Regions from separate parts of the Gilliamella sp. B14448G11 genome, predicted to be linked through region 1. Evidence: riboswitches for the same ligand, from Rfam matches in the RefSeq annotation. Region 1 holds a riboswitch; the other holds the start of a gene.

Region 1 (6,177 bases):
TAAATATGATCTTTCCATTATCAACAACTAAACAACGTGAAAAGTTATCTAAAGACTCATCTAGATAATGTGAAACCATAAGTAATGTTAAATCAAATTCATCACAGATATGATTAACCAATGCTAGCATTTCAAACCGTAAAGCTTGGTCTAATGCCGAAAATGGTTCATCCAATAATAAAATAGGACGATGTTGAATTAAACAGCGTGCCAAAGCAACTCGTTGACGCTGTCCCCCTGAAAGTTGATTGGGATAGCGTTCATTAAAGCCCGATAAACCAACTTTAGCCAGCATATCCGCGATATTTTGCTTCTCAAAACCCGTTAGTTTTAATGACGGCTTAATGCCTAAAGCAATATTTTGCTCAACGGTTAAATGATCGAATAAGTTATTATTTTGAAATAGCATCGAAACTGGACGCTTACCCGGTAAAGTTTGCGTCATATTTTGATTATTAAGGATGATTTGCCCGGAACTTGGAAAAATAAATCCTGCGATCAAGCTTAATAAGGTACTTTTACCCGCACCACTCGGTCCAACAATGACTACTTTTTCTTGGGTAGCAATTTGCATATTAAAATGCATCTTAAAATCATCATATTGATAATTAATTTGATTAAGTTCGATCATAATCCATCACAATTAATAAACTAAAAGATAAAATTAACAAAAATGCGGCCGTCACGGCACTCTCTTGATAATGATAATGCGCTATTTGTTGATACAAATAATAAGGTAATGTGCTAACGGCTTGCCCGCCAAACAACGCAATAATACCAAAATCCCCCATTGACAATAATGCCGAAAAGGCCAAGCTCAACGTAAAAAGTTTTTTTAATGATTTATATTCAATTAGATAAAAATGCCTAATACCTGCAATGTTTAATGATTGACATAATTGCCAATATCGTGATGTGACATCATACATTGGCACTTCAAGATTTTTTAAGATAAAAGGTAAGGCCATTAGAGCATTGCAAAGCATCATTAAACTACAGACAAACACGGCATTATCAGCATACTGAAATAACAAAATAAACAATCCTGATGCAAGTACCATGCTTGGAATGGTTAATATCAATGACCCCACTAACATTAAACGATTGCTCCATTGTTGCTGATTGCCAATCAAAAGACGGCTATTGGTCCAAAGTATTAATAAAGCAAGTAACATAGCCACCACAGCTGAACCAAGGGCAATTATTAACGAATAGATAACCGCTTGCTGAAAAGCCCAATTTAACTGCGACCATTGAAAATAACCAATACCTTCAATCAATAACGTAATCATTGGCAAAAATATATACATTGCGCCCAAAATCACAATAACAGCACTAACCAAACCTATAGTCACAGTGTTGGGTAAACGATATTGGTAGCGAATATACTGCGCACTAAGATCGCGATAGTGATTTTTTCTTCGTAGTACCCAAACAAAACTCATACAACAAATAAGCTGTATGATTGCTAACATAACAGCTTGCATCAAATCAAAATCGCGAATCGATTGGTAAATAGCAACTTCAATAGTGGTATATTTTGGCCCACCTCCTAATGACAACACTACAGCAAAGCTGGTAAAGCAAAGCATAAAAATTAGTCCTGACATAGGTAAAAGCTGCCGACGCAATAATGGCCATTCTACTAATTTAAAATAAGTAAAATGAGAAAAATTAAGCTGAGCAGCCAGTTGCTTTTGCTCAACAGGAACACTCGTTAATGTTTGATAAAATAGACCACTCGCATAAGGAAAATTCAAAAAAACATGAGCCAATAAAATCCCAACCAGTCCATAAATTGAAGTTGAAAAAGATAAACCTAAATAAGCAAAACACGTAGCAAATAAACCTTGTTGACCATAAACAGATAATAGCCCAGTTACAACAACTAATGTTGGTAATATAAAGGTAACGGGCATTATCCGTATTAGAAAGCTTTTTCCCCAAAAATCGATCATGGATAACGCTTTAGCCATAGCAACTGCCAAAAATACTGACAAAAACGTCGATAACATCGCTTGCATGAAAGTGATCCAAATAATGTGCAATAAATAATTATCAATATAAACCGTTAAATTATCGGACTTTATGGCTGTATGGCAAAGCGCAAACAATGCAGTGCCTAAAACTGCTATTATCAAACTAGCAGCGCTGATACCTGGCAGTAACGTTTTAAAATTTAACATTGCTTTTTATTATAAAATTAACAATCTTTTTTATTACTGACTAATGGCTGATTGCCATTCTCGTATCCAAGCTTTTTGATTATCAACCACGTTCTCTGCATCAAATTCAAGCGCTTTACTGACTTTATTAATCTGATCAAACGCAGGGGGTAATGGCGTATTTATAATAGGATACATAACATTTTTTTCAGCAAATTGCCGTTGTACCTCGGGTGTTAATAGATATTGTAAAAAGCGACGTGCTAATTGTGGTTGTTGACTATATTTGGTGATACCTGCTATTTCAACTTGACGATAATGCCCCTCATCAAAAATAGCGGCATTATAACGATAATCTTGATCATTAATTATATGTGCAATTGGCGATGTGCTATAACTCAGCACCAAATCAGCTTCACCTTTTAAGAACATACCGTATGCTTCACTCCACCCTTTAGTAACTGTAACAGTATTTTTAGCAATTTTTTGCCATGCAGATACCGCATCCTTACCGTAAATATTTTTTACCCAAAATAGCAATCCTAATCCGGGAGTACTGGTTCTAGGATCTTGATAAATAATTTTCCAATTGGCTTTATTGTCAACTAACTCATGTAATGAGTGAGGAGGATTCTTTATTTTTTCTTTATTATAGATAAAAGCAAAATAACCGAAATCATACGGCATAAAATCCTCATCCCACCAATCAGTATTAAGATTGTTAGGTTTGGCTATTTGATGAGGTGCCATGATATTAGCCTGTTTAGCTTGTCCTAAAAGATTATTGTCTAAACCTAAAATAACATCAGCATTGGTTTTATTACCCTCAAGGCGAAGACGATTTAAAATCGACACACCATCGCCTAGCGTTACAATATCGAGTTGGCAATTACATTGTGCTTCAAAGCCCTGTTTAATTGCTTCACCTGGTCCCCACTCGGAAATAAAAGAGCTATAACTATAAACAGTTAAAATAGGTTTTTCATGAATTTTAGCATTGGCAGAAGTTGCTACAAAGAATACAGAAAATAAAAATGACAGTAAGAATTTATTACAAAACATTTTGCCTCCAAAAAAGCGTATAAAAGACAAAAGGTTTGAGCAGACACGATAACTCAAATCCCTCCGCTGGCATGACCCAGTTCAGGTTCGACGAGTTGCATTAGTAAACCTAACACTCTCAGCCCATAAGGCACCCCGTTGAGAACGATATTAGTTTAGTAGTTAGTTGGAAAATTGTAAATAAAGAAAGTGGTAAGTTATTTTTAAGATATCATTTTCTGGTAAAAAATCATCAGAAAATCCATTATTTTTAGTTAAATTTAAATCATATCAAACATTAGTAACCAGTTGCTCCTCATCTAGGTATAAAAAACAGTTATGCTTAAAATAAAAATAGTGATTTTTGTAAAAAATATTCAGGAGTCTATACCGTTTCATCTATTTTATTATTAAATTTCTAATAGAATTTATGCGAATAAAATGACTTTTTATTACTGTTCTTATATTCAATCATCATTATCCATTCAAGTTATTTAAGTTCGTTATTATGGTTTGATATTATATTTTTGCTTAATTGCAGCTAACTCTTCAAGTGATGTGGCATTAAAAGCTTCCACCATCCATTCTGGCCAACCTTCACCCTCTATCATATCCTGTTTGAATTTTGCCTCTTCATCTGTCTTGTATTCGCCGTCATCTATATCAGCTGATTCATAATTCACCATAAAACTGTTAATCCAACCCCAGACAAACATTCTACCTGTTGCTGGTCGTGCAGGATCTAACATAACATGGTCAATAACCTGATGTGTGCCTGGCTCACAAACCATTAACACCGTTGAGGTTAAAGCATTACGTGAAAAATTATGGATAATTACGCCATGCATATCATTCCAATCATACTCTTTTATGCGGCGTTTTTTCGGTTGTAAAAATACTTTTGGGTGCCGTAATATTTTAAAGTTAAAAAAGTAACTTTCATTAACATACACTTTACCCGTCTTACGATTAAACATTATGGGATTACCTAGACGGGAAAATGCATTTTGATAGAATTCAGGAATTGCATAATTTAAAGAACCACAACAAGTAATAAAACCAATTATTCCAATTAGTGACAGTTTGTGATCAAATCCAAAAATAAAAATAACCATACCTACAATTAGTATACTCAACAAAATAATCGCAACAAAATAGAGACATGTATAAAAAATCTGATCATTATGTTCCTGGCGAATAAAAGCACAATAGTTATCATTGGCATAAATTAAGCGATCATCATGCAGTGGTAGGCTATGAGGACCTTTATCTAGGTCTCCAAACCAACCAAAGATCTGGGGGCGGTATTTTGACGGCATTACTGTTTTATTCCTTTACGTTCTATTTAAGTTCGTTATTATGGCTTGATATTATATTTTTGTTTAATTGCAGCTAACTCTTCAAGTGATGTGGCATTAAAGGCTTCGACCATCCATTCTGACCACCCTTCACCTTCTATCATATCCTGTTTGAATTTTGCCTCTTCATCTGTTTTGTATTCGCCGTCATCTATATCGGCTGATTCATAATTCACCATAAAACTGTTAATCCAACACCAAACATGAAAACTACCTGCTCCGGGTTGAGCCGGATCTAACATAACATGGTCAATAACCTGATGTGTGCCGGGTTCACATACCATTAATACCGTTGAGGATAAAGCATTACGTGAAAAATTATGGATAATTACGCCATGCATATCATTCCAATCATACTCTTGTATGCGGCGCTTTTTCGGTTGTAAAAATACTTTTGGGTGCCGTAGTACTTTAAAGTTAAAAAAGTAACTTTCATTAACATACACTTTACCCGTCTTACGATTAAATATTATGAGACTACCAAGGCGTGAAAATAGATTTTGATATAACTCAGGAATTAAAACATACATGCCGAAACAACTTACAGTAAATCCAACTATAATAACCATTAGAGTAAAAGACTCAATTGTAGGATCATCATATACAAGAGCCAATAAACAAATAAAGCTAACAACAGCACCAGTTCCAAATATAAAACCAACAATATACAGACACGAATAAAAAATTTGATCATTATGTTCTTTGCGAATAAAGGCACAATAGTTATTATTCGCATAAATTAAGCGATCATCATGCAGTGGTAGGCTATAAGGACCTTTATCTAGGTCGCCAAACCAACCTAAGATCTGGGGACGGTATTTTGACGGCATTACTGTTTTATTCCTTATTCCTTTGGGTTCTATTTAAGTTCGTTATTATGGTTTGATATTATATTTATGTTTAATGGCAGCTAACTCTTCAAGTGATGTAGCATTAAAGGCTTCCACCATCCATTCTGGCCAACCTTCACCTTCTATCATATCCTCTTTGAATTTTGCTTCTTCATCTGTCTTGTATTCGCCGTCATCTATATCGGCTGATTCATAATTCACCATAAAACTGTTAATCCAACACCAGACATGAAAACTACCTGCTCCGGGTTGAGCCGGATCTAACATAACATGGTCAATAACCTGATGTGTGCCGGGTTCACAAACCATTAATACCGTTGAAATTAAAGCATTACGTGAAAAATTATGGATAATTACACCATGCATATCATTCCAATCATACTCTTGTATGCGACGTTTTTTCGGTTGCAAAAATACTTTTGGGTGCCGTAATATTTTAAAGTTAAAAAAGTAACTTTCATTAACATACACTTTACCCGTCTTACGATTAAATATTATGGGACTTCCAAGGCGTGAAAATGCATTTTGGTAGAATTCAGGAATTGCATAATTTAAAGCAAAAAGGCTAGTAAAAAAACAGGCTATAACAACCAGATCAACAAACTCTATTTTAGAATTATCATGTAGAACCGCTAGCCAAAGACATCCTATGATAGTTCCAATCAACAAAATAATGGCAATAAAAAAGATACAAGTATAAAAAATCTGATCACTATGTTCCTTACGAATAAATGCACAATAGTTATCATTGGCAAAAATTAA
Region 2 (6,177 bases), on a different contig from region 1:
TGAAGAAATGCCAGATGGATGGGAAATTTCGGAAGATAGAACTTACACTTCATCTTTTTTTAATTTAGGACTTTTTTATGATAAACCCGCTAACAAAGCTTCGTTGGTACCTGCAAGAGGCACAATTGATGGTAAACAACAAAAATTAGTATGGGAAGTAAATCATGTCAAAGATACCGCTCCTTATTATGTTGTTTGTCAATATGCGAGCGGAGTTGCAATCACCAAAAAGATTGATCTTTCAATGAAGAGTTGCTGGGCGCTCTATTCAGAAGATAAAGATACAAAACAAGGATCGCTCCACTGTAGTGTGAGTGAAGCAAAGAATCTGCATTAGTTTATTTGATGTACAAATCTTTCAATACAAAAATTATGATTGCATGGAAAGAGAGAGCAAAACCTTTTGAATCATGACCCGTATCTTTAAGGATTACTTCTTAAAGATAGCGTATTTGTGATTCATGTTAGATGTAATTGTGATTTTAATTCCTATGTTTTTGATGGTTATTGGTCTTTGAGTAATAAAAAAGCAATTCCATTGATTAATTGAAATTGGGATTAAGATAATTTTAGATATTTATGTTCTGCTGGTGTGTTGTTATGTTTAAAAATCATATTAACTCTTTTTTCGACACACCAGTTTCAGTATTTATTAAAAAATTTAATCTACCACCACTGATAAAAATGGTGCGTTGGACCAATTCCTTGACCAATGTTTAACTCATCTGCATGAGTAATTGCACCTTGCAAATAGTCTTTCGCTTGCTGTATGGCATCTTCTAAACCATGTTTAGGCAGCAGTGTCGCAATTGCTGCCGATAATGTGCAACCCGTACCATGAGTATTTTTAGTTTGAATTCGCGGTGAGACCATTCTAATCGTTTGCATTGGGGTTATTAAATAATCCGGGCTCTCTGGACTGGGTAAATGCCCACCTTTCATTAAAACTGCTTTACAACCTAATTTCAATAACTCATGACCTTGTTGTTGCATTTGATCTTCGTTTTTTGCTTCTTCACAATCGAGTAACGTTGCTGCTTCGGGAAGATTGGGTGTTATTACCGTTGATAAAGGTATTAATAGTTCACGAATAGCACTAACAGAGTCAGATTTTAACAGCGTATGTCCCCCTTTAGCGATCATCACCGTATCAAGCACAATGTTAGCAATAGGGTTATTGTTCAGCAGATGATAAACAGTCGTTATGATCTCTTTATTCATTAGCATTCCCATTTTCACGCTATCAATTTTTATATCGTGATATAGGGTATTAAATTGTTCAGCCACAAATGTAGGATCAATTGCCAATACACTATCAACGCCTTGGGTACTTTGTGCGGTAAGGGCGGTGATTACTGACATTCCATAGGCTCCGAGAGCTGAAAAGGCTTTTAAATCTGCTTGGATACCTGCACCACCACTTGGATCAGAACCGGCAATGGTTAAAGCAACGGTTGTCATAATATTACCCCTTATTTTTTTTGAGCTTGTTGGATTTTTTCAATTAGCGATAATGTGGCTTGTTGTATATCTTTTTGACCACAAATTGCCGAAACGACAGCAATGCCTTCAATACCACTTTGCAATATTGGGGTAGCATTATTGGCATTAATGCCACCTATTGCCACAGCAGGGCGCTGTTTTAGCTTAACTAATTGAGTTAATTGTGGCATGCCCATTGCTGGTGCGGCATCTTGTTTAGTGCTGGTAGGATAAATTGGACCAATCCCAATATAATCGACAAGTTGCCATGGGACTTCATTAAGTTGTTGGCGATTAGCAACCGAAAATCCTAACCATTTGTCATTGCCAATTAATTTACGTGTGACATCGACTGGTAAATCGCTTTGCCCAATATGGACACCATCGGCATCAATTGCTAGGGCTATATCAACATGATCGTTAATAAGTAAAGGAACACGGGTATCGCTTAACACTTCTTTTAACGCTTCTGCTGCGTAATACCAATTTTTACCAGAAAATTCATGTTCTGATCTTAATTGAACGGCGGTTACCCCATTAGCAACAGCGATTTTTGTGGTCTCTACCATGCCAGTAATACCACCACATAAAATTGGATCTAGGACTAAATAGAGACTTAAGTCGAGAAGTTTATTCATCTGATTTCCTTATATTTGTGATGGGTTAAATAGTGAAAGCTGATCGATCAGCGATACTGCGTAAGTGCCTAACCCTTGTTGTTTGTTGGCAAGCTCTCCAGCTTTTTTCATCATAAAACAGGCTGATGCTGTAGCAAGTAAGGTATTAGATGAGCCAGCAATAAAAGCTGCAACCATGGCTGATAATGAGCAACCAGTACCAGTAATTTTAGTTAATGCTATATCCCCGCCTGTGATGCTGTAAGTCTGTTTACCGTCAGTAATATAATCAATATCTCCGGTAATGCTAACGATGGTTTGATGTTTTTGGGCAAGCTGTTTAGCTGCATTTAAGGCCGATTCAGTAGAATCTTGGCCGTCGGGACCTTTGGCAGATGAGTTATCACCATTTAAAGCTAATATTTCTGAAGCATTACCACGAATAACGGTAGGTTTATAACCAATTAATTGATGGACTATATCGGTACGATAAGCAAGTGCTGGTCCGACTGCGACCGGATCGAGTACCCATGGTATGTGATTTTTTTGAGCACTGGCAGCTGCTAATAACATGCTTTCTGCACTATTGCTATCAAGGGTGCCAACATTGATTAGTAAACTATTGGCAATTTGCACAAATGAGGCAACTTCTTGCTTAGCAATGACCATGGCTGGTGATGCGCCAATTGCTAATAATACATTCGCTGTAAAATTTTGAACCACATCATTAGTAATACAGTGTACTAATGGATGTTGTTGTTTTACATGATCGATAAAAGATCTTGCTTGGGTTATTTGCAGGGCTTGAGTGGCAGACATATTCTTTCCTTACAACAAGTTATAAAGTTAGCTTAGGGAAGAGTGTGCCAATTGAGGACTTTTAAGGCTTAGACTTCCCTACGCTGGTATAATCCAGATCAGGTTCAACGGGTAAAATCTCAGTTTTTTGTGGGTAACAAAAAACACCCTGAGTCAAAAGAGCTTTTATTATGGACTGACTAATAATTTAACACAAGTTATTGTAATAATTTTTCTATATCGGTTATGTCACGTCGGTCAGGTAAGAAGATGATGAGATGATCGTTCGTTTCGATGGTTAAATCCGTATTAACGATAATTACATCTTCACCACGCACTACCGCACCAATGGTAGCACCAGAAGGTAATTTTAAACCGTTGATATTTTTACCCACCAGTTTGGAACTCTCTTTATCTCCATGTGCAATCACCTCGACAATTTCAGATTCGCCCTGTCTTAAAGAGACCACTTTAACAACCGCCGATTGTCTTACATGGCTTAATAGCTCTGAAATAGTGGCATGTTGTGGTGAAATAGCAATATCTATAACGCTATCATTAATCAGTTCAAGGTAGGCTTGCTTTTGGATTAAAACAATCACTTTTTTAGCGCCCATTCTTTTAGCTAACATGGATGACATAATGTTAGATTCATCGTCACTTGTTACAGCAATAAACAGATCTGTGAGTTCAACTTGTTCTTGTGATAGCAGCTCTTGATCTGACGATTCACCATGTAAAACAGTGGTATTAACCAGTTGTTCGGCAATTAATTCGGCACGTTCAGCGTTACGTTCAATTAATTTAACTTGATAGTCATTCTCTAAACGTTTAGCTAAAGCAATCGCGATGCCACCACCACCACTAATTATGATGCGTTTATAAGGTTTTTCCAGCCGCTGTAATTCACTTGTTACTGCTTTGATATTGCTAGGTGGGGTGATGAAATAAACCATATCACCCGCTTCAATGAGTGTAGAGCCTAATGGGCGAATAAAGCGATTTTTTCGATATATTGCAACCACTCTGGCTTCAACATGGGGTAAATGTTCTTTCAGTTCAGACAATTCGCTTCCGACTAAGGCTCCACCATAGTAGGCCGTCACCGCAACCAAACATACACGGTTATCGTAAAAAGAGGCAAACTGTAACGAGCCTGGATATTGTACTAACTGACTTACGTGATTAGTAATTAGATTTTCTGGAGCAATAATATGGTCGATATTAATGCAATCTTTATTGAAAAATGGATATTTTTCGTCGTTATATTCTGGTGCACGAATACGTGCGACTTTTTGCGGAATATTGAACATAACGTGACCTATTTGACAGGCCATCATATTCACTTCGTCCGAATTAGTGACGGCAACCAGCATATCAGCCGATTCAGCACCCGCACTTTCTAATACTTGTGGATAAGATGATTTGCCACAAATAACCTGTAAATCAAAACGCTCTTGTAAAGATTGCAATTTATCATGATCTTCATCGACCACCGTTACATCGTTTTGTTTTTCGGTAACAAGGTATTCAGCTAAAGCACTGCCTGTTTGTCCAGCACCAAGAATAATAATCTTCATAACTAACCCATATATTTAGATGGCTTTAATCGTTATTCACTAACTTCGTTGATTAAAGCCAATCTATACTATTTTTTTGTGATAGTTAGCGATTTTAAGTTATAACTATCAATTTGTGGTTTAGCAGTTAATGGTTTATTTTGTTTAAAACAGTTTATTAAAATTGTTTATACAAAACCAATTGCGTCATAAACCTTTTTCAAGGTTGGTTCGGCTTTTGAACGTGCTTTTTCTGCACCTTCTTGCATGATTGAATGTAAGTAATTTTCATCATCACGATATTGGTGATATTTAGTTTGTAACGCTGTTAACATATCAATCACTTGAGCTGCCACTTCAGTTTTAAGGTGTCCGTACATTTTGCCTTCAAACTCTTTTTCAAGTTCAGCAATAGGTTTACCTGTAATACCTGTTAAGATATCAAGTAAGTTAGATACACCAGCTTTATTTTTTAAATCGTAACGTACGACTGGTGGTTCGTCAGAATCGGTCATTGCTCGTTTGATTTTCTTCTCAACGTCTTTAGGATTTTCAAGTAATCCAATCACATTATTGCGGTTTTCATCTGATTTAGACATTTTTTTGGTTGGATCTTGTAATGACATGACCCGTGCACCAACTTTAGCAATAAAAGGCTCTGGCACAGTAAAGATATCGCCATAAAGCGCATTAAAACGCATAGCAATATCACGCGATAATTCAAGGTGTTGCTTTTGATCGTCACCAACAGGTACTAAATTGGCTTGGTATAATAAAATATCGGCAGCCATCAAAACTGGATAATCAAATAGACCCGCATTGATGTTTTCGGCATGGCGAGCTGATTTGTCCTTAAACTGCGTCATTCGACTGAGTTCACCAAAATAGGTGTAACAGTTTAATGCCCAACCCAGTTCAGCATGAGCGGGTACATGAGATTGTACAAAAATAGTGCTTTGTTTCGGATCGATGCCACATGCTAAATATAAGGCTAATGTATCAAGGGTCGCTTTACGCAATTTTTGTGGGTCTTGACGTACAGTAATTGCGTGCTGATTGACGATACAATAAACGCAATCATATTCGTTTTGCAACGCTACCCAGTTTTTTAAAGCCCCTAAATAGTTGCCAAGTGTTAGTTCGCCTGATGGCTGAGCGCCACTAAATACAATCGGTTTACTCATAATTTATTCCTAATCTAGTTATTTTTTATCTTTGCTTATTATTTCTTAGCTTCAGCTTTAGGCTGAGGTAATAAGGTTAATATATCTTTAAAATCATCCAATAAAAAATCGGGATTGCTCGTTGCAATCGAGATGCCATAGTTATACCCATAAGTTAGTGCAACCGTCGGGCATTTGGCATTTTGTGCGGCAGTAATATCGTTTTTAGAATCGCCTACAAACAATAATTGATCGCTAAATAAACCAAAGGTTGCCATGACTTGGTATAACGGAGCAGGATGGGGTTTTAATTTAATAACATCACCACCACCAAGCACTAGGGAAAAGTACTCTTTTATGCCAAGCGACGATAATAGGGCAGGCAAAAATTGAGCGGGCTTATTGGTTACCAGTGCCAGTGGATATTGATTCTCATGCAGCGTTTTTAAGGTTTCTTTCACATGCGGAAACAGCTTAGTTTCAGCATCCATCACTTTGTCATAATGTTGATTAAACAGGGTTTTAGCTTGGGCAAGTTGTTCAGTTGATGGAACAACA

Evidence for each region. Region 1 has a riboswitch for thiamine pyrophosphate ahead of thiB (thiamine ABC transporter substrate binding subunit). Riboswitches for the same ligand answer to the same signal wherever they lie in the genome.
Region 2: linked by a shared signal. The riboswitch ahead of thiM (hydroxyethylthiazole kinase) and the one ahead of thiB (thiamine ABC transporter substrate binding subunit) in region 1 are both predicted to bind thiamine pyrophosphate.

The regions. Positions count from the first base shown of each region.
Region 1 covers NZ_JACFPX010000030.1:432-6,608, reverse strand. Annotated here, with positions in the region: gene thiQ (thiamine ABC transporter ATP-binding protein ThiQ) at 1-631, opposite strand, end outside; gene thiP (thiamine/thiamine pyrophosphate ABC transporter permease) at 618-2,186, opposite strand; gene thiB (thiamine ABC transporter substrate binding subunit) at 2,220-3,227, opposite strand; TPP riboswitch at 3,268-3,375, opposite strand; gene H3S88_RS12890 (DUF6708 domain-containing protein) at 3,713-4,525, opposite strand; gene H3S88_RS12885 (DUF6708 domain-containing protein) at 4,564-5,394, opposite strand; gene H3S88_RS12880 (DUF6708 domain-containing protein) at 5,440-6,177, opposite strand, start outside.
Region 2 covers NZ_JACFPX010000004.1:183,767-189,943, reverse strand. Annotated here, with positions in the region: gene H3S88_RS04735 (STY0301 family protein) at 1-337, shown strand, start outside; gene thiD (bifunctional hydroxymethylpyrimidine kinase/phosphomethylpyrimidine kinase) at 667-1,461, opposite strand; gene thiE (thiamine phosphate synthase) at 1,473-2,120, opposite strand; gene thiM (hydroxyethylthiazole kinase) at 2,130-2,918, opposite strand; TPP riboswitch at 2,977-3,079, opposite strand; gene trkA (Trk system potassium transporter TrkA) at 3,116-4,477, opposite strand; gene trpS (tryptophan--tRNA ligase) at 4,645-5,640, opposite strand; gene H3S88_RS04705 (phosphoglycolate phosphatase) at 5,679-6,177, opposite strand, start outside.